One region of the uncultured Intestinibacter sp. genome, then DNA from elsewhere that is predicted to be linked to it. Evidence: riboswitches for the same ligand, from Rfam matches in the RefSeq annotation. Region 1 holds a riboswitch; the other holds the start of a gene.
What was found. Region 1 has a riboswitch for thiamine pyrophosphate ahead of thiD (bifunctional hydroxymethylpyrimidine kinase/phosphomethylpyrimidine kinase). Riboswitches for the same ligand answer to the same signal wherever they lie in the genome.
Positions count from the first base shown of each region.

Region 1 (11,350 bases):
GTGCAAAAAGTACAGTCACATACATCTACAGTTTTTAAATTACTTAAAAAGAAAAACATACCTACTTTTATTTTTATAAATAAAATAGACAGCGAAAACTATTTTTTAGAAGAAGTTTTAGAAGATATAAAGCAAAAATTAGATGAAAATATAATTGATTTAACAGATGAATTTAAAAATGAAGATTTTAGTGAAGATGTTATAGATTTTATAGCAGAAAGAGATGAAAATCTAATGGATATATATTTTGACTCTGGATACAATAGAGAGCTTTGGAATAAAAATCTAATAAAACAAATAAAATCTTGTAATATATATCCAATATTTAGAGGTTCAGCATTAAATGATATAGGAATTGAAAGCTTTATAAAAGCATTTGACTACCTTACTACGACTTCTTACAACGAAGATGAAAAATTTTTAGCAAAGGTATGCAATATAAAATACGAAGATAAAAATAAAGAAGTGTACATAAAGGTTTTAAGTGGAAGCTTAAATGTAAAAGACGAGATAAAATATTTTTATAAGGATAAAATACTAGAAGAAAAAGTAAACTCTATATTTATAAAAAATGGAGAAAAAAAGCAGATAAATAATAATATATCAGCGGGCCAAATAGGAGCCATAATAGGACCTACAAACCTTGAAATAGGTCAATATATAACTTTAAAATCAAATGACAATATAGATTTTTTAAAACAAACTAGAAAAGACACTATAATTCCAACTCTTAGAACAAAGGTAGTATTTGATGATAATTTAAATATAAAAGATGTATTAGATATATTTAAGATTTTAGAAGCTGAAGAGCCGAGTTTAAATGTAGTTTATAGTGAAAAATTAAAAGAAATAAGCATAAGTATAATGGGAAAAGTTCAATTAGAAATACTAAAAGAATTTATATTAAATAGATTTGATATCGAAGTTGATTTTGGAAAATGTGAAATTTTATATAAAGAAAGTATAAAAACGCCTTGTATAGGAAGTGGACATTATGAGCCACTAAAACACTATGCAGAAGTTCATCTAAAAATAGAGCCAAATGATATAGGAAGTGGAATAATATTTGAAAGCAAGGCCCATGTAGACGACTTAGATATAGGCTCACAAAATCTAGTAAAAACACATGTATTTGAAAGAAAACACCATGGAGTATTATGTGGGTTTGATTTAGACGACTTAAAAATAACTTTAATAGATGGAAGAGACCATAAAAAACATACAAGCGGTGGCGATTTTAGGCAGGCAACTTATAGAGCTATAAGACAGGGGATTGAGCAATGTGAAAGTATAATACTAGAGCCTTTTTATAATTTTGAAATAGAAGTAGATGATAATTATTTTGGAAGGGTTATATCTGATATTCAAAGATTAAATGGAACTTTCGAAATAAAAAATATAAACAATAAATCGATAATAAGCGGAAGGGGACCAGTTTCTACTTTTATGGACTACCAATTAGAACTTATTTCTTTTACAAAGGGAAGCGGAAGAATTTCGCTAAACTACGATGGATATGACAATTGCCACAATCAAGACGAAATAATAGAATTAAAAAATTACAATAAAGATGCTGATGAAGATTTTACATCAAATTCAATATTTTGTTCAAAAGGAACTTCTTACTCTGTAAAGGGAAGTGAAGTAAAAGAGTATATGCACTGTGATTTAGAAGAGATAATTAATAAATGGTTATAATAAATAAGTCTATATTAAGGGGGAATATTATGAATAAGGCGACAATAAAAGTATTAATTGCTATGTTACTTTGGGGGAGCCTCGGAGTATTTGTAAAAAATATTTCTTTAGAATCTGTAGAGATATCTTTTTTTAGGGGAATAATAGGAAGTATATTTCTTGGTATTGTTTTACTAATTAAAATGAGAAGTAAGAAAAAATCAGATGAAGATATTTATTTAGAAACTTCAAAAAATGAATATAAAAAGAAAGATAAAAAAAGCATAATAGTGCTTATAATATCAGGCATGGCGATAGGATTTAACTGGGTATTTTTATTTAATTCATATAACTATATAACAGTTGCAAATGCAACTATTGTATATTATTTGGCCCCAGTTATCGTCATATTTGTATCACCTATATTTTTAAAAGAAAAATTAACATCAAAAAAGGTTGTAGCTGTAATATGTGCTATGTGTGGGCTTATATTAATCGTTAAAACCAACACATCTAATGTGAATATAGACTTAACTTCAGGCATAATAAATGCATTTATGGCGGCATGTTTATATGCGAGTGTAATTATATTAAATAAGTTTATAAAAAACGTAGACGACTACAAAAAGACATTTATACAGATTTTTATGGCATCTATGGTGCTTTTGCCTTGGGTTATATACAGAGATAAAATTGTATTTGATTCTATAAAATCTATAATCTTAATACTTGTATTAGGAATAGCACATACAGGAATAGCGTATTGTCTATATTTTTCAGCTATGAAAGACTTAAAAGCGCAGTCTATAGCTATTTTAGGTTATATAGACCCCGTATCATCTGTAGTATTTAGCATATTTTTGCTTAGAGAACCTTTTTCGATATATCAACTTATAGGTGGAGTTATAATTTTATTATCTGCAATAATATCTGAGAAAAAGCCAAAACCTAAAATTATAGAAAGTGAAGAGAAAAATTTATAAATGGAAATTGATTATGAAAAATTTACTTATAAATTAGACGAACTAAAAAATATACCTCAGTCATCAGGAGTATATTTTATGAAAGATAAAGACAATAGGCTGTTGTATATTGGAAAATCAAAAAATCTAAACAAGCGAATAAAAAGCTATTTTCTAAATTCAAGAGATCGCTCTAATAAAATTGAGATAATGATAAAAAATATTTCTCATATAGAGATTATAAAAACAGATACAGAGTTTGATGCACTTTTTTTAGAATGTAAAAATATACACAAATTAAAACCTATGTACAACACACTTCTCAAAAATTACGATAAATACAAATATATATGTTTAGATGAAAAAGATCACAATATAATTAAAATAAAAAGTGAAATAGAAGATGACGGAATTTATTTTGGACCGTATTCATTTAAAAAAAAGCTTGAAACTATAAAAGAAATAATTATAAAAATATACAAACTTCCAATATGTAAAAAACAAAATAAATGTATACGCTATGATTTAAATAAGTGTATAGGAGTATGTAGGGGAAATATAGAAAATGATAAAAGATTAGATATAGTAAAAAATATAAAAGACAATTTAAATGGAAAAAGTAATTTTGTAATAGAGAAATTAAATGAAGAGATGAATATAAAAATTCAAAATCTGAAATTTGAAGAAGCAGCAAAAATAAAAGAAGAAATCGATTTATTTTCAGCTATTGTAAAAAAACAAAAATATCTTTTAAATTTAAACAGGGATATAGTATTTTGGATAAAGATAAAAGACTATAAATATAAGATTTACTATATAACATCTTTTGAGATAAATTATGAAAAGATAATCGATGCAAGATATCCAAGTCAGATAAAAAATGTAGCAGATGAAATAAAAGACATTATTTCACAAAAAAAAGGCGAAAAAAGCGCTCTTGAAAAAGAGAAAATAGATTATATAAATATAATAAATCAATATATAAAAAATACAAAAGATAGGGGATATATAATAGTTAAATAATTGTATATCTATGAAAGGGTGAGTAATTTGAACAACAAAATTAAAAATATAAAGGAACTTCACAAAGGGGATTTTATAAGTTTATACGACTTAGAATATAAAAATAAGTTAAATCAAGATAAGCACTGGAGTGTGGCTACTAGAAAAGATAAAGAAGCTTTAGAAGAGTTTTATTTAAAAAATAAAGAAGACAAAGTTGATGCTGTTTGTATAGTTGCATATCATGTAAAATATAAAAAATTAGTTATAATAAAACAATTTAGAGTCCCTGTAAATGACTACTTATACGAACTTCCAGCAGGTCTTGTAGATAAAGAAGATAAAGATATAATTCAAGCCGTAAAAAGAGAATTAAAAGAAGAGACAGGTTTAAATTTACTTGATATAAACGAAAATTATACAATGGAAAAAGCATATCTTTCACCGGGAATGACAGATGAATCTATTGCATTAGTTTTTTGTACATGTGATGGAGAGCTAAATAAAGACAACTTAGAAGATGATGAAGATATAGAAGCTATGCTAATATCACAAGATAGAGCAAATGATATATTAAAATCAAAAGAAAAAATGGATGTAAAGGCGTTTTTAATGTTACAAAACTTTGCATTATTAGGAGAAAAACTGTTTTTATAAATTAGAAAAAGTTAAAAAAACAAAATAATAAAGGAAAGTCAAAAGATACCTCTAATTATTAATTATTATAAATAATTGGAGGTTTTATTATGTCTAAAACAGTAATCATTTATACAACAAAATACAATACAACAAAAAAATATGCAGGATGGCTTGCGATAAAGATAGATGCTGATTTATATGAACTTTCTGATATAAGGGGATCTGATTTAAAAAACTACGACACTATAATATTTGGCGCACCTATAGAAAATGGATATATAAGAGGTGTTGAGTTTATAAAAGATAATATTCAAAAAATAAAAGATAAACAAATTATTATATTTTATGTGGGCCTAGGCTTATATACATTAGATGAAATCATGCTTTTTAATTTCTTGCCTACATATAAATATAAAAATATAAAATTTTTTGAACTTATGGGAGATTTTAATTATAAAAGATTGAATTTTATGGATAAAATTAGAGTGAAATACGGCTCAGGAAAAATTACTTCTGATTTAGTCGATTTAAAAAAGGATATAAAAAACGCCAAAAAAGAAAATATAAATCCAATCTTGAAATTTTTAGAAGGAAATAAAGATAACAGTTTGATATAAAATAAGTATTTTATATCAACTATTTATAAAATACTTGATAATAATTATCGATATCTAGTAAAAATAATTATTATCAAAATGATAATTTTTTACACCTAAATCCTGGAATTTGGTTGACATATCAAAATGATAATAATATAATATAATTATCAAAATGATAAATGGCAAATAATGGGAGGGTTAGTGAATGATATATTACAACGCTTTAGATTTGATAGGGAATACACCTATTTTAAATTTAAAACAAATAGGATATCCGAACTTATTTGTTAAGCTAGAAAAAACAAATCCAGGTGGCAGTATAAAAGATAGAGCAGCGTTATATATGATTAATGGAGCAGAAGAAAAAGGAATATTAAATAAAGATAGTGTTTTAGTTGAAGCTACAAGTGGCAATACGGGTATTGCTCTTGCAATGGCAGGCAAACTAAAAGGATACAAGGTAATAATTATAATGCCTGAGACTATGAGTATTGAAAGAAGACAATTAGTAAAAGCATTTGGAGCAGAATTAATACTTACAGATGGCTCAAAGGGTATGGCAGGTTCAATAGATAAAGCAAATGAATTATTAGATAAAAACTCAAATTATGTATGTCTAGGGCAATTTGATAATGAAGATAATCCAAAAGCACATTATGAAACCACAGGTCCAGAAATACTAAAAGAAGTAAAAAATGTATCTACAGTTGTTGCAGGAATTGGTTCTGCAGGAACTATAGTAGGAGTAGGAAAATATTTAAAAGAAAAAAATAAAGACATAAAAACAGTATCTGATGAAGATGCTTATAAAATAGTTAAGCTTATGGCAAATAAACTTGGAATATTAGTAGGAATATCATCTGGTGCTAATATATTTGGCGCTATGAAATTATGTGATGAAAATCCAGATGAGGTTGTAGTTACAGTAGCTCCCGACGGTGTAGACAAATATATGTCTATGGGAATATTTTAAAATTTATAAAGGAAGGTCGTATACAGTATGTTTTATCATGTTAGAAAAGATTTACAATTTATAGTGGACTCAGATCCAGCAGCTAGAAATAAAATAGAATTATTTTTACTTTATCCATCGATTCACGCGATGATTATGTATAGAATATCGCATTTTTTTTATACTAAAAAGAGATTTTTTATAGCTAGATTAATCTCTCAAATATCAAGATTTTTTACACAAATTGAAATACATCCAGGTGCACAAATCGGCGAAGGAATATTAATAGATCACGGAAGTGGAGTAGTTATAGGAGAAACAGCTATAATAGGAGACAGAGTTACGATTTATCAAGGCGCTACAATTGGGGCAACTGGAAATGAAAATACCTTTAAAAGACATCCGACTATAGGCTCAGATGTAGTAATAGGCTCGGGTGCAAAAATATTAGGTCCAGTTACAATTGGAAATAATGTCAAAGTTGGTGCTAATAGCGTAGTTTTAGAAGATGTACCAGATAACTGTACAGCAGTTGGAATTCCAGCTCAAATAAAAACACGTCGCAAATTTGATGTAGTGGAAAATAATGGAGAATATGTAGCTGATTATGTAATTTAAAAAAATTAAAAACTTTATGAATTAATATTTATATTCTGTAAATAATAAGATAGAAGTTTATAAAATATTCATGGAGGTTTTAATATGAAAGCTAGTGTTGATAAAGATACATGTATAGGATGTGGACTATGTGAATCAATTTGTTCTGAAGTTTTTACACTTGCAGATGATGGATATGCAGAAGCTATTACTTCAGACGTTCCAGAAGATTGCAAAGATGCTACAGTTGAAGCTAGAGACAGCTGTCCAGTTAATGCAATCGACGTAGAAGAATAACAAAGTAAGAAATTAAGTAGTGTCAGTATAATTTTACTGGCACTATTTTTAATTAATAATTAAAAATTAAAAGTACATCAATTTGTATAAATAAATATTTTAAAACTTTAAAAAAAGTTATATATTTATATATAGCTTATAAAATTTATATTGGAGGAAAGATGTACTATACATATATAATAAGATGCAAGGATAATTCTCTATACACTGGTTACACAACTGATGTAAAGAGGCGAATGAGAGAACACCAAACTGGTATAAACAGTAAGTATACCAAATCTAGAGGATTTTCAAATTTAGAGATATATTTTTCATGTAAAACAAAGAGTGAAGCTATGAAATTAGAATATAAAATAAAACAAAAAAGTAGATATCAAAAATTAAATATAATAGAAAATCCAAGTGATTTTATAGAAAATTTAAAAAAAGAAGGCTTTATAATTTTAGATTATAGCAAAGATATATAGCTAATTTTAATTTTAAAACAAATATATATTTTTATATATCTAAAAAATTTTATTGACAAATAAAAAAATAAATACTAATCTAGTATTAGATACAACAAAAATATAAGTGCTAGGGGAGCCATGTGCTGAGAAGTTTTACTGACCCTCAAACCTGATCTGGATAATGCCAGCGTAGGAAAGCATACGGAAAAAGTTATTTATTTAGAATTTATTTAGATATACTCAATTTTAGTATATTTAAAAATTATAATTAAAAAATAGAAAGTATGCTGTACCTATCGGTACAGCTTTTTTTATTTTCAGGAAATTATACATTATTTGGTTTTTAGATGATTTATAATTTCCAACTTATTAATTTAAGCAAGGCAATCTACGATTCGTTGGCGCCATGAACGTAGTGAATTTTTTTATGAAATTTAGTTAGGAGGTAGGATATGAGAAATTATAAAATTCCAACACTTACAATAGCTGGATCTGACTGTTCAGGAGGAGCTGGGATTCAAGCTGATTTAAAGACATTTAGTGCTATTGGGACTTATGGAATGAGTGTTATAACCGCTATAACAGCTCAAAATACAGAAGGTGTGTTTGATGTAGAAGAGCTTTCAAAGGATATAATAAAGGGACAATTAAAGGCTGTATTTGAAGATATTTATCCAAAAGGTGTAAAAATTGGTATGGTGTCAAGCCCTGAGATTATTTTGGAAATAGCTGAAAATTTAAAAAAATATAATCCAGAAATTGTAGTAGTAGACCCTGTTATGATATCTAAAAGTGGATACTCACTTTTAAGACCAGAAGCTAAAGAAAATCTAATTAAATACTTAATACCTATGGCGTATTTAGTTACTCCAAATGTTCCAGAAGCAGAAGAAATTACTGGAATAAAGATAGAAAATGTTGAAGATATGAAAAAAGCGGGTAAAGAAATATTAAACCTAGGACCTAAATATGTGCTTATGAAGGGTGGACATTTAGATGGTGATGCTGTAGATATTCTTATGGGTGAAAACTTATTTGAAGTATTTTCATCAGAGAGAATAAATAAAAAAAATACACATGGAACAGGTTGCACATTATCTTCTGCAATAACTTCACACATAGCGCTTGGATATGATGTAGTTGAAGCTGTTAGACTTAGTAAGATATACATAACAGAAGCTATAAGACATAGTTTTGATATAGGTCATGGAGTAGGACCTGTAAATCACTTTTATAAATTTGAAAAAGTAGATTAATTGAATTTATAAAAAGTTTTATAGTATTTAAAAAATAATATAACTAAATAAAAATAGGGGAGATTTAAAATGTATAAATTAATAGATAAAGTAAAAGAATTAAATCCATTAGTATTACATTACACAAATAATGTAACGATAACAGATTGTGCAAATATGACTTTAGCAATAGGAGCTAGTCCTTTAATGAGCTTTTCATATGAAGAAGTAGAAGATATGGTTTCAATTGCAAGTGCTGTTGTTATAAATATAGGAACTATGAATTCATCATACTTAGATTTATTTATAAAAGCAGGAAAAGCAGCAAACAAATACAATAAGCCAGTAGTTTTAGATCCAGTTGGTGTTTTTGCAAGCAAAGCTAGAGGTGAGCTTACTAATAAATTATTAAACGAAGTAAACTTCACTGTAGTTCGCGGAAATATATCAGAAATTAAATTTATAGGTGGACTTGACGTTGCTGGAAAAGGTGTAGACTCATTTGATGATGGTTCTGATGCATCAGAAATTGTAAAATCAGTAGCTAAAAAATTAAACTGCACAGTAGTAGCATCTGGTATAACAGATTTAGTAAGTGATGGTGAAAAAGTATATAAAATATTTAACGGAACTTATAAACTTAAAAAATTAACAGGAACAGGTTGTATGTCTTCAAGTTTAATTGCTAGTTTCTTGCCTTGTACTGATAAGCCTATAGAAGCTGCATTTATGGGTACTTTAGCTATGAGTTTAAGTGGAGAACTAGCAGATGTTACAAATCCTGGTGTTGGAACTTTCAAAACTTATTTATTCGACAATATAGATTCATTAGACGTAAATACTTTTGAAAAATATGCAAAAGTAGAATTATAAAAACTTAAAATACAAGATATTTCAAAAATACAGATATATTTAAGTTGTTTTGTTTTGAGGAGAAAGATATGTTATTTACAGATTATTTATATGAAAGCAGTAAAGAAATATGGGATAAATATTTAGAGCATCCTTTTTTAGTAGAACTTGGTGAAGGGACATTAGATAAAGAGAAATTTAGAAAATATCTAATTCAAGATTACCTATATCTAATAGAATACGCAAAAGTATACGCTATGGCTTGTGTCAAAAGCAGAAATATGAAAGAGCTTAAAAAGTTTTACAGTGGTATTGGAGGAAGTATTGAGACAGAAACAGCAAACCATATAATGTATTTAAAAGACTTTGGCGAAAACATAGAAGATATGGAATTTAAGTATAAATTAAATATGACAAATGAAAGTTATACAAGCTATATGAAGTCTATATCAATTACAGGGACTATAGAAGAAATAGTGGCAGCTGTACTTCCATGCACATGGAGCTACAATTATATAGGTTTAAAATTAAAAGAAAAATATAAAGATAAATTAGAAGGAAACTTTTTTGAAAGTTGGATAGAAACTTATGCAAGCGACGAATATGTTGCTTTTAAAAATGAATGGCTAGATTTTACAAACGAGATTTGTCAAAATCTTTCAGATAAAACAAAAGAAAAATTAAAAGATATATTTATAAGAGCCAGTATATACGAATTAGAATTTTGGGATATGGCTTACAAAGGAGAATAAGGAGGAAATTATTATGAATATGAATTATATATACGTAGCACTTTGTTTTATACCTCTAGTTTTATATATAATAAAACTTAGAAACTTTGAATTAACTGTTAAGAAAATGGTAGTTATAGCGATGTTTTCTGGATTATCATTTATACTTAGCAAAATAGTATTTATACAATATCCACAAGGTGGAAGTATTAACTTATTATCATCACTACCTATACTTTTAATCGGTCTTATATACGGGCCAATTGAAGGTATGACAACAGGTCTTATAACTGGTGTTTTAGGATTATTTGGAGGATATATAATTCACCCAGTACAATTATTCTTAGATTTTATAATACCACCTATGATTTTAGGTCTTAGCGGAATGTTTGGATCTAACTCAAGAGTAAAAGTATTTTTCGGGTGCTTAATCGTAGTATTTTTAAAATGTTGTGTACACGTAGTATCAGGAGTTGTGTTCTTTGCATCATATGCAGAACAATTTAATATGGGACCATGGTTATATTCAATAGTATATAACTTCTCTTGTGCAGGTGTAGAAGGCTTTTTAAGCTTAATAGTAGCGACTATATTACCGCTTGAAAAAATTAAAAGAGAAGCTAATAAAGGTCATAAAGCAAGTGCATAAGAAAATATTAATTAAAAAATATAGTACAAATTAAAAAATAGAAATTTATACAATAAGAAATAAATTAGTTGTAAGTTTAATCGGAGGGAAGTATGAAGGAAAATTTAAGAGATGACTTAAAAATGTATTTGATAACTGATTCAGATATATTAAAAGGTCGTGATTTTTATAAATGTATAGAAGATGGGCTAAAAGCTGGGGTTACTATGCTTCAACTTCGTGAAAAAAACGCAGACGGCGGCGAATTTTTAGAAAAAGCACTTAAATTAAGAGAGCTTACTAAAAAATACAACGCAAAATTTATAATAGACGACAGAATAGATATAGCACTACTTTGTGATGCAGACGGAGTACACGTTGGACAAAGCGATATAGATGCTAAAAGTGCTAGAAAACTAATAGGGGAAGATAAAATCCTAGGCGTATCAGCAAGAACTATTGAGGAAGCAAAACGTGCAAAAGAAGACGGAGCAGATTACATTGGAATAGGAGCAATGTTTAGCACAAGCACAAAATTAGATGCAAAGAGCGTATCTTTTGAAACATTAAAAGAAATAAAAGACAATGTCGATATTCCATTTGTATTAATCGGTGGAATTAATTTAGGCAATGTGGAAAAGTTAAAGCAATTTAACCCAGATGGATATGTGATAATATCTGCAATATTAAAAGAAGAAGATATATATGCAGAAGTCAAAAAATGGCTTGA
Region 1 is NZ_CABQXJ010000021.1:22,589-33,938, forward strand. Features, by position in the region: gene RDX53_RS05715 (TetM/TetW/TetO/TetS family tetracycline resistance ribosomal protection protein) at 1-1,698, shown strand, start outside; gene RDX53_RS05720 (DMT family transporter) at 1,728-2,660, shown strand; gene RDX53_RS05725 (GIY-YIG nuclease family protein) at 2,661-3,662, shown strand; gene RDX53_RS05730 (NUDIX hydrolase) at 3,681-4,298, shown strand; gene RDX53_RS05735 (flavodoxin domain-containing protein) at 4,388-4,897, shown strand; gene RDX53_RS05740 (cysteine synthase family protein) at 5,085-5,852, shown strand; gene epsC (serine O-acetyltransferase EpsC) at 5,880-6,449, shown strand; gene RDX53_RS05750 (ferredoxin) at 6,534-6,725, shown strand; gene RDX53_RS05755 (GIY-YIG nuclease family protein) at 6,887-7,192, shown strand; TPP riboswitch at 7,294-7,387, shown strand; gene thiD (bifunctional hydroxymethylpyrimidine kinase/phosphomethylpyrimidine kinase) at 7,627-8,430, shown strand; gene thiM (hydroxyethylthiazole kinase) at 8,500-9,282, shown strand; gene tenA (thiaminase II) at 9,351-10,013, shown strand; gene thiT (energy-coupled thiamine transporter ThiT) at 10,027-10,641, shown strand; gene thiE (thiamine phosphate synthase) at 10,734-11,350, shown strand, end outside.

Region 2 (11,350 bases), on a different contig from region 1:
AAATTATCTATCTCAAGTATATTCACTATTCCTCACCTCTACCAAATATAAAATAAAATATTGGGCCTATGATTTGTATAAACAAAACTACTATTATCCATATAGCTTTATTTCCAAATCTGTAGTTGGGGTGTTTTATAACATGTATTAATGCAGTTATAGCCAATATAAATTCTAAAATTATAACTGGTAATAATAATGCTAAATTATTTGTAATCTCACTCATATATTTACCTCCTTATATTAATTAGTTTCTAGTGCGAGCACACATGATTTAAATCTATAGTCGTCTTTTAAATCTGAAAATATAGGATTATCTTTTACACCACTTATAACACTTTGTTTTATTAATTCATGGCTTCTTGGTGTATTTACTCCTAAATCTAATTCCTTTAACCAATTTTCGATTTTGTCAAAAAATTCATCACCTCTTAATTTGAAATTATATATATTTTTTATACATACATCTGTGTATTTTTGTATTAACTCTAAAGCTTTTTCATTTTGTTTATTAATTGCATATCCTTGTGCAGTTGCAAGATATAAATTTACTGTTGTATTTGGATGTAGCTCATCTAAATTGAACAATTCACATATTCCAGCTGCTCTTTTAAAACATTCTTCAATAATATCTAATTTATCCATATTTAATACAATTTGTTGAGATATATTACCCACTAAACTTATAAGATTTTGATATATACAAATTTGAGTAATTTCACTTGCTTTATTCATATTTCCTAATAATTTAAAGCTCATGCTAATAAGCTCGGCATCTTGACTAAAAGTTTTTACATCCTCTCCTAATATTTCTAAAACTTCTGTTGGTTTATTATCCATAATCAATGAAAGTAATTCTAAATTTATTGCATCTTTTATTAATTGAGGATTTTCACTTTCTTCTCTTATTCTTATACATAATTCTCGTGCTCTATTTAAAACTTTTTCTTTATTATTAAATAACATATAGTGGTTTAAATAAAGTACTACCATTTGCTTTAAAAATTCAAAACAAGAATAATATTTTTTTATATACTCCTCACATTTTCCAAAAACATCATTTGGATCTTTTTGAGCAAATTCTTGTGCTAATTCATAATAAATCTTTTGTATATCTTGTTTTGTAAGCTGTGGCTCATATCCAATAAGCTCATCTAAAGATATATTAAATAATGTCGCAAGTTGAGGAAGTAATACTATATCCGGGTATGTTATGTTGTTTTCCCATTTTGAAACTGATGATTTTGATACTCCTATATAACTCGCAAGTTCATCTTGCGTAATTCCTTTACTTCGTCTAAATTTCGTTATGTTTTTTCCTATGTTAATTTTATTCATATATTTCACCTCTTTATATTTAAATTATATGTTTTAAATTAATACCAAACAATGGAGTTAAAAGCTACTTTTGTAGAAAAAGTTTCTCAAAGTGAAACTTTTTTAATTCTATCCACAACTACATAAAAATATAATAATCTACTACTTAGATTTATAATTTTTTATATTGAAAAATATTTTTCCATGTGTTACCATAAAATTGTAATTAAAATATATACAGGGGAGCTTTTGCTGAGATTGAATTTTTTCTAAACCCTCCGAACCTGCCGGATAATGCCGAGAAGGGAGTTTATATTATTGTATTTATATACATTAATTTGAATCTTCATCGTACATTATTTGTACGATTTTTTATTTTGTATGATAAATTTTAATAATTTTCAAAACACATCTAAATGTATTTATATAAAATAAATCTATCTATTTGAAAATTATTTAAAATGTATATTTTATTGTACAAAATTTCTACAATAGTTTTAATCTAAATTCCTTTCCAATAAAATCTCCATGTATATATATTTTCAATATTGTTTAAATTTAACTAGTTAAAAATACTTGCAAGTAATTATATTTTAAATCTAAATTTAAGGAGAAAAATATGAATTACACAACTCAAATGGATGCCGCAAGAAAAGGCATTATAACAAATGAAATGAAACAAGTAAGTGAATACGAAAATATAAATATAGACGAATTAGTAAATTTAGTGGCTCAAGGTAGGGTTTGTATTCCTGCGAATAAAAACCATAGATGCTTAAAACCTTATGGTATTGGCAAAAAATTAAAAACTAAAATAAATGTAAACCTTGGAACATCTAGAGACTGTCTCGATATGGATTTAGAAATGCAAAAAGTTATGAGCGCTGTAAATATGGGAGCCGAATCAATAATGGACCTTAGCTCTTATGGAGACACTCAAAAATTCAGAAGAAAATTAATAAAAGAATGCCCTGCAATAATCGGTACAGTACCAATATACGATGCTGTTGTCTATTATAACAAACCACTTAAAACTATCACTGCGAAAGAATGGATTGATGTAGTCAGAATGCACGCCCAAGATGGTGTCGATTTTATGACTATTCATTGTGGTGTAAATAAACATACAGCAGAGCGTTTTAAACAATCAAAACGCCTTACAAATATAGTATCTAGAGGTGGGTCTATAATATTTGCTTGGATGGAGTTGACAGGAAACGAAAACCCATTTTTTGAATTTTATGATGAAGTTTTAGATATTTGCAGAGAATATGATGTGACAATAAGTCTAGGAGATGCATGCAGACCAGGAAGTGTCCACGATGCTGGAGATATATCTCAAATAGAAGAATTAGTAACATTAGGTGAACTTACTAATAGAGCTTGGGCAAAAGATGTTCAAGTTATGATAGAAGGTCCTGGCCATATGCCACTTAATCAAATAAAAGCAAATATGGAAATCCAAGAAACTATATGTAACGGTGCCCCTTTTTATGTATTAGGTCCTCTTGTTACAGATGTCGCTCCTGGATACGATCATATAACTTCTGCAATAGGTGGAGCAATCGCTGCAACATATGGAGCTTCTTTCTTATGCTATGTCACTCCAGCTGAACACCTTCGACTTCCTAATCTAGAAGATGTAAAAGAAGGTATAATAGCATCTAAAATCGCAGCCCACGCTGCTGATATTGCCAAGGGAATTCCTGGCGCAATAGATTGGGATAATAAAATGAGCGAGGCTAGACGTGAATTAGATTGGGAAAAAATGTTTGACCTAGCAATCGATAGCGAAAAGGCAAGACGATACAGAGCTGAATCAAAACCAGAAAACGAAGATACTTGCACAATGTGTGGAAAAATGTGTGCAGTTAGAAATATAAATAAAATCCTAAAAGGTGAAGACGTAGATATAATGGAATAAATCTAAAAATATCAGACTCATTTTTAGATTTAATACCTAATACGCTAACAAATAAAAAGACGGGTAATTCCCGTCTTTTTATTTTTCATTTATTTTATTTAATCTTTAATTATTAATCTTTTAATTCAGATACTATTCTTAATAAATCAAGTAATATATTTACAAAGTCTAAGTATAAATTAAGTACATGTATTGATAAGTCATTTCTACAAGTTACTCCGCCAGATTGAATATCGTATTTTAATAAACTCACATCATATAAGATATATGCCGAGAATAATATTATACCTAGTCCACTTACTGCTATATTAAAAACTGTTCCTTGTATAAATATATTTACAATACTCATTCCTATAAGAACTACTAATCCTACAAGTAAAGTACTTCCAAGCCCAATATAGTGTCCTGCTGGTTTTCTATGTGATATCAATGCTAATAAAGCGAATAATACACATGTCCCTAAAACTACATTCATAAATAATGTTGTCCCTAAATCATATAGGTAGTAAGTTAAAATAGGATACATAAGTATACCATCTACAAAAGTAAATAGATATACAAAGTTCATTGAAAAACTTCTAGGTATTACATTTTTTCTAGATAACAATGAAAATAATAAAAGACCTACAACTAAAACCCCTATAAAAATATTAGCAACATATACTAATGATGCTGGAATAAACATTTTTCCAAATAAAAAACCAATAAACATAAATACTATTGATATAGATAGATATTTGAATACTGCTTCCATTGGATTTTCTACTGTCATATAAGTTGATTTATTCATAATTTTACCTCTCCTTCTAAATTTATATTTTTATAATTTATACATCTTTTATAATTTAATTATATAACTCTTATTTATATTAAATTATTACTATTTGGTAAAATTTATTGTATTTTTAATTTTCTTTGTTTACAATTCTGTTTTTTATTTTTTCCATGCGTAAGTCTAAGTCTGCACTAATTTGAGCACAGTCTAATAATTCTCGCCTTAATAACTCTTCTTCATCTTGTGGTATATCTTTTTTATAGCTAAGTTTATGTTCTAAACTAGCCCAAAAATCCATAGCAATAGTTCTAAGCTGTACCTCTACCCTCATATTTTTCTTTTCATCTTTTAAAAATATCGGTATTTCAACGATAAGATGAAGACTTCTATAACCATTTGGCTTTGGATTTTTTATGTAATCTTTCACCTCAATTAATTTTATATCATCTTGTTGCAATAAACAGTCAGCCAATACATATATATCTTCCGGAAAAGAACATATCACTCTTACTCCTGCTATATCATTTAAATTCTTTTCTATAGATTCTACAGTAAGCGGCACATCTTTTTTAGCTAACTTTTTTACTATACTATCTGGTGATTTTAATCTAGTTTTGATTGTTTCAATTGGATTTCTATCGTATTCAAGCGAAAATTCTTGATTCAACACTTTAAATTTTGTTTCTACTTCCATAATGGCGCACTTATAGTAAGCCATCAATCTCTTGAAAGGCATAACATTATATTCAAATTTATCAATAGCATTATTGTTGACTAATGCTTTAACAACCGGATCAACTAATTTTCCTCTTATCATACTCTACATAACTCCTATATACTCTCATTATTTAAAACCTTAAATTAGATTATCTTTTGAAATATAAAGAAATATAATTTCATATATACTATAAAATATTTATACCCAATTATTTTCAAAGTATAAATATATAAATTTTTCTAAAATTATTTAATAATACTTTATTATATTAATTATATATTATTATAATTTTATGTACTCTATATTAAGCCCTTTAAAAATCAAATTTATGTCTAGTATTTTATATCATTAATCATATAATTCAGTTTATATTATAATATGTCTTATATATTAAAAGTTCTCCTATTTTTAAATAGATTTACTTTCCTTTTAACTAAAAAAGACGAGTATTTCTCGCCTTTTTGATATTTAATAAGTTGTATTTTACTTATTTACAATTCTATTTTTTATATCTTCCATACGTCTATCTAATTCTGAACTTGCTTGTGCACATTCCAAAAGCTCTCGTTTTAATATATTAGCTTCTCCATCTGGTATTTCTTTGTTGTAGCTTAGTTTATGATCCAAACTTGCCCAAAAATCCATAGCAATAGTTCTAAGTTGTACCTCTACTCTCATATTTTTCTTTTCATCTTTTAGATATATTGGAACTTCTATTATTAGATGCAAACTTCTATATCCATTTGGCTTGGGATTTTTTATGTAATCTTTAACCTCAATTAATTTAACGTCGTCTTGTTGCAAAAGACAATCTGCTAATAAGTATATATCCTCTGTAAAAGAGCATATTACTCTAACTCCTGCAACATCACTTAGATTTTCTGTTATTGATCTTGTTGTAAGAGATAAATTTCGTCTAGTTAACTTTTTTACTATACTTTCTGGTGATTTCAATCTTGTCTTTATTGTTTCTATTGGGTTTCTATCGTATTCAAGTGAAAACTCTTGATTTAATACATTGAACTTTGTTTCCACCTGCATAATGGCACAATTGTAGTATGCCATTAGTTTTTTGAAAGGCATCATGTTATCTTCAATTATGTCTATGACATTATTATTAACTAATGCCTTCATAACTGGTTCCATAAATTTTTGTTTTATCATGATTTACTTAACTCCTATTTTATTATTAAATTTGCTTATAATCATCAACTTTAATAATTTATTTAAAGTAATTATGTTACTTACCCTCTTATGTTAATTCTATCCTAACATAGTTTTCTATATTTAACCTTAACACATGGATTTAATATGTACACAACAAAATAAGATATACAAAGTTTCTTTATATATCTCTTATATATTCTTTATTATATTTATTATTCTTTTATAATTTTATGTACTTAACTTTAAAAATAAAACTTTATAAAATTTTTATAAACTAAAAAATAAAGAGGTAAGTTAAATCTTACCCCTTTATATTAATTAAAATGAGCTACAAATGTTTCTATTGTGATATTTATTGTCTTTTGTTCTATCTTCTTTAGATGCAAGTAATTCTTCTAACATCTTTTTATATTTACTGTCATTTGTAACTCTTATATGACTTTCTATAAGATAAATGCTGTTTGTCTTAGGTCTTTTCTTTCTTATGTTATTATCAATTATTGTCTTAGCCATATCAAAACTTTGAATATGAGTATGCCCATTTTTAAAGTTTTTCTTAGTATTATATACTATATAGCCTCTCTTAACCCTCAAGATAATATATCCTTCTCTTTCATAAATTTTTTCTGCGCCTGCTGTTTTATTAGATTTTGGTATTTGAAATTCTACAATATTATTACTACAAACTTTGTTTTTTATAGGATCCACGACTTTAATCATAATAACACCCCAATTATCTTATTTTATATTAAGATGGTAAATTTTTTAATATTTACCTATCTTACTTTAATTGTAAATAAATAAAATTCTAAATTGGTTACATTTATGTTAATTTTTTCTTTATTTTTAATACAAATAAATTTTAGGAAAGTTATATCTTCCAAGCATAGCTCATATTTTGTAAATCTACCATATGTTTATAAAGACCATCATTTTTAATTAATTCTTCTGATGTACCTTCTTCTGATACTTTACCATTTTCTAAAACAACTAAATGTGATGCAGTTGCAATAGTTCTCATTCTATGAGCTATCATTATTACTGTTTTGTGTTGAATTAATTTTGATAAAGCCCTTTGTACATAAGTTTCACTTTCAACGTCTAAAGATGCACTAGCTTCATCTAAAAGTATTATTGGAGCATCTTTTAATATTGCTCTTGCGATTGAAATTCTTTGTCTTTGACCTCCAGATAATTTTGAACCATTTTCTCCGATAACTGTATCATAACCATCTGGTAAGTTATCTACAAATTCATCGCAAAATGCTAATTTTGCAGCTCTTTTAACTTCTTCGTCAGTCGCATCTTTTTTACCTATTCTTATATTTTCAAGGATTGTATTGTTAAATAATACAACATCTTGGAATACTATTGAGAATTTAGACAAAAGCACTTCTGGGTCAACTGTAGAAATATCTACTCCACCTATTTTTATTTTTCCTTTATCTAAATCATAAAATCTAGCTATTAAAGATGCACAAGTCGTCTTTCCTCCGCCACTATTTCCGACTAATGCTGTTATTTCATCTTGTTTTGCAGTAAAGCTAACATTGTCTAATACTGGTTTTCCAGGTTGATATGAGAAACTTACATCTTCAAACTCGATATCATAATTATCAGGTTCAAAAGTATCTCCTCCTGTTTGAAGTTTATAATCATTTATATTGTTTAGTCTATCTACTCTTGATTCACAACTTATAATCGCAGCTAAATTTTGTAATGTTGCATTTAGTGGATCGTATAATCTAGATGCAACTATTAAAAATAACATAAACACTTCTAATGTTATTTCCCCTGACATTAAGTATTTAACTCCGAAAATAACTACTGTAGCAATACCAAGTTTAAGCACAAGTTGTGAGCTTACTACAAATAATGCATTTGTAAGTTCTGCTTTTATTTGACTCTTTTCACAATTATCAATAGCGTCATCTACTTCTTGTAGATATTGTTCCGTAAAATTACTAGCTTTTAAATCCCTAACTGTTTCTAATCCCTCTTGTATTTTTTCTGTTCTTATAAGCTGTATATCTCTATCTTTATGACCTACAGCGCTTAATTTTCTCTTTGCCAATAAAATTAAAATAATCGCAACAGGAACACACCAAACTGCAGCTATTGACATTTTAACATCAAAGGCAAACATTCCTATTGAAAGTAAAACAGTCGAAACTATTGAACCTACAAATTCAGGAATAAAGTGTGATAGTGCCTGTTCCATATAAGTGACATCTGATAAAATTGTAGTTGTTAAATCTGATAAATCCCTTTTTGAGAAAAATGACATAGGGAATTTTCTAAGTTTTTCTGCTACATTTATTCTAAGTCGTGCACTTTCTGTATATGTGTTTAAAAATGTCATATTATATTGGATATAGTGAGCTATATAAATAAGTACAAATACTACTATAAATTCTACAATATAAACACCTACTGAAAATTCATATGACTTATCTGCTAATATTTTTAGCAAATCACAAGTGAAAAAGTATAAAACCCCTATAGACATTGCAATTATAATATAAGATATTGTGCAAGATATACACGCTTTAATTAAATTCTTTGCCCCTAATTCAGTTAAGGCAAATTTCTTTTGTATTTTTTCTAGCAGCATACAAATTCACCCACTTTCCAATCTATAGATTGACGATATTCAGACCACATCTTAGCATATAATCCATTCTTATCTACTAATTCTTTATGTATACCACTTTCAACTATTTTTCCATCATCGACAACATAGATACAATCTACATTTACTATTGTAGATAGACGATGAGCTATCATTATTGTAGTTTTATTTTTAGATAATTCTAATATAGCTTTTTGCATTAAATATTCATTATCACTATCTGCATATGCTGTTGCTTCGTCTAATAATAAGATAGGTGCATTTTTAACTATTGCTCTTGCTAAAGTTATTCTTTGAGTTTCTCCTCCTGATAAATACACACCTTCTGTACCTATTTTAGTATCAAGACCTGTATCAAACTTAGATATAATATCGTCGCATTGTGCTTTGTGAAGTGCATCTAAAACATCTTTTTTATCTACATCAAAGCCCATTTTGATATTTTCATACAAGCTTTTCTTTAATAATTTATTATCTTGGAACACGAATGATATTTTATCCATAAGATCTTTTTCATTCATATCTTTTACATTTATTCCACCTATTTCGATTGAGCCTTTTGTAACATCGTAAAATCTAGGTATTAAAGATACTAAAGTTGATTTACCACCACCGCTTTTTCCGATAAATGCGACAGTTGTTCCACTTTTAATATCTAAATTTATGTTGTGAAGTACTTCAACATCAGTATCTGGATAAGTAAATGAAACATTATTAAATTTAATATTGTAATTACTTAATTTTTGTGATGTTTGAGGATACTTAACTATTTCTTTCTTTGTTATACTTTCTATACGATTTAGAGCATCTTCTGCCAACATTGTATTTTCACTTGCAAACATAATTTTATTAGTTGTAACTGCAAGTATTGGTGTAAATATTACATAAAACATAAAGTCTGGAAGTAAAGAAGAAACATTAAATCCATTTAGAACTAAAATCATCATACTTCCTATTAAGAATATAAATATACTATTTACAAATGCTGTAAATCCAGTCATAGGTCTACGTAATTTATTAGTATAACCTACTGAAAATTTTTCATAATTTTTTATTGATTTATGAAAACGTTCAAAAGAGAAAACTGTTTGTTGAAATGTCTTTACAACTGGTATCCCTCTTATATATTCAACTGCTTCGTTGCTCATTTCCTCTAGAGCATCCATATATTGTTTCATTGATTGTGCTAAATCTTTTCCAAGCATTTTTGACATATTTACAAATGCTAAAGCTAAAGGAATTAAAGATGCAATCCCAAATCTCCAGTTAAATATAAATAAACAAACAACTGCAGCAATTAATGTCGTTACAAGTTGAACCATATCTGGTAGTTGATGTGCTAAATAAGTCTCTGTTGATGCTGCTGATTCGTCAATTATTTTTCTTACTTTACCACTTCCTTCTTTTGATAAATATCCCATAGGAAGTTTCATAACGTGATGAATAGCATCTTTTCTCATATTTGATGCTATTCTAAAAGCTGCTAAATGTGAGCATATAAGTGATAAAACATATACAAGTATTCCTACTACAGCAAAAGTAAATGCATACCATCCATATCTAGCTGCGTCACTTGCCAAGCTAAAATTTGGATATACATCTAGTATGACTTGTATTACCTTCCATATCCATACAAAAGGCATTAATAATAAAATTGCACTTATAAATGATAAAAATAGTGATAACATTGTTAAGTACTTATGATTGCCTGCATAAGCAAATAGTTTTTTTAATATTGCCATGCGATTACCTCCTTCTTAAATAATCTTGAATTTCATTTGCAATAACAGTGTACTATTTTACCCCTTGCAATTCTACTCCAATACAATATAATTAATCCATTTTGATATCCGATTTTCTATATTGTTGTGGTGTCATATTTACATATTTAGAAAAAGCTGCTGAGTATTTGCTGGGATTTGAATACCCAATTTTATTGGCTATTTCTATAATAGGTATATCTGTTTTTTTCAAAAGCCCAATACTATATTCTATTCTGTATTGTTTAAACCAAGTGTATATTGGAACACCGTAAATCTCTTTGAATATTTTTCTCAAAGTATTGATATTTATATTGCATTCTTGGGCTAATCTATTAAAATCAGGTTTTATACTTAGATTTTGAGAAAGATAGTTTTTGATGGATTTAACAGTTTCTATTTGATTTTTAGGATAATATCTTTTTTTATCTTGTATCATTTCAAAATCACTATGTGATAAAAATAATAATAATTCTAGCACTTTTATTTTTAAATAATCCACTTTGACATCATCATCAACACTATACATTTCCATAAATATATGCTGTATTTGTTGAGTGGCTCTCATTATATATATGTCATTATTTAAAGTAAGTTTTTTTGAAATTAGGTTTATATCTATATTAAATTCAGAGAATATCTCGTTATTTTTCGCTTTTTCAGTATCTATTAAAACTTCTAACCCTTCATAATATCCAAAAGTGAAAAATTCATTACTTTTGTTTAATGACCATCTGCTAATTGATAAATCACCCTCTGTAAGATATGCATAATATTCTTGATCATATAGACACTCAAACTTTCCCCTCAAACAGTGATTTATCTCGATATATTTCGTACTATTATTGTCTATTACTGTTTTTGGAGCTTCATAGCAATGAAATCTATTATATATTATTTGCACTCCATTATATACATCTATACAGTACATTCTTCCCTCTCCACCTAGTTTGTCTATCATATATTCTGTTTCATAATGGTTTATTTTTTCCTTGTTTAATATAGGTATATTACAGTTTTCAAGCATAGAATCTTCTTCCCCTTTTATAGTTTGATT
Region 2 is NZ_CABQXJ010000025.1:2,010-13,359, forward strand. Features, by position in the region: gene RDX53_RS06300 (ABC transporter ATP-binding protein) at 1-26, opposite strand, end outside; gene RDX53_RS06305 (PLDc N-terminal domain-containing protein) at 26-226, opposite strand; gene RDX53_RS06310 (helix-turn-helix domain-containing protein) at 244-1,338, opposite strand; TPP riboswitch at 1,547-1,642, shown strand; gene thiC (phosphomethylpyrimidine synthase ThiC) at 1,937-3,241, shown strand; gene RDX53_RS06320 (Bax inhibitor-1 family protein) at 3,354-4,031, opposite strand; gene RDX53_RS06325 (GTP pyrophosphokinase family protein) at 4,147-4,833, opposite strand; gene RDX53_RS06330 (GTP pyrophosphokinase family protein) at 5,218-5,898, opposite strand; gene RDX53_RS06335 (hypothetical protein) at 6,220-6,621, opposite strand; gene RDX53_RS06340 (ABC transporter ATP-binding protein) at 6,773-8,515, opposite strand; gene RDX53_RS06345 (ABC transporter ATP-binding protein) at 8,506-10,275, opposite strand; gene RDX53_RS06350 (AraC family transcriptional regulator) at 10,367-11,320, opposite strand.
Region 2: linked by a shared signal. The riboswitch ahead of thiC (phosphomethylpyrimidine synthase ThiC) and the one ahead of thiD (bifunctional hydroxymethylpyrimidine kinase/phosphomethylpyrimidine kinase) in region 1 are both predicted to bind thiamine pyrophosphate.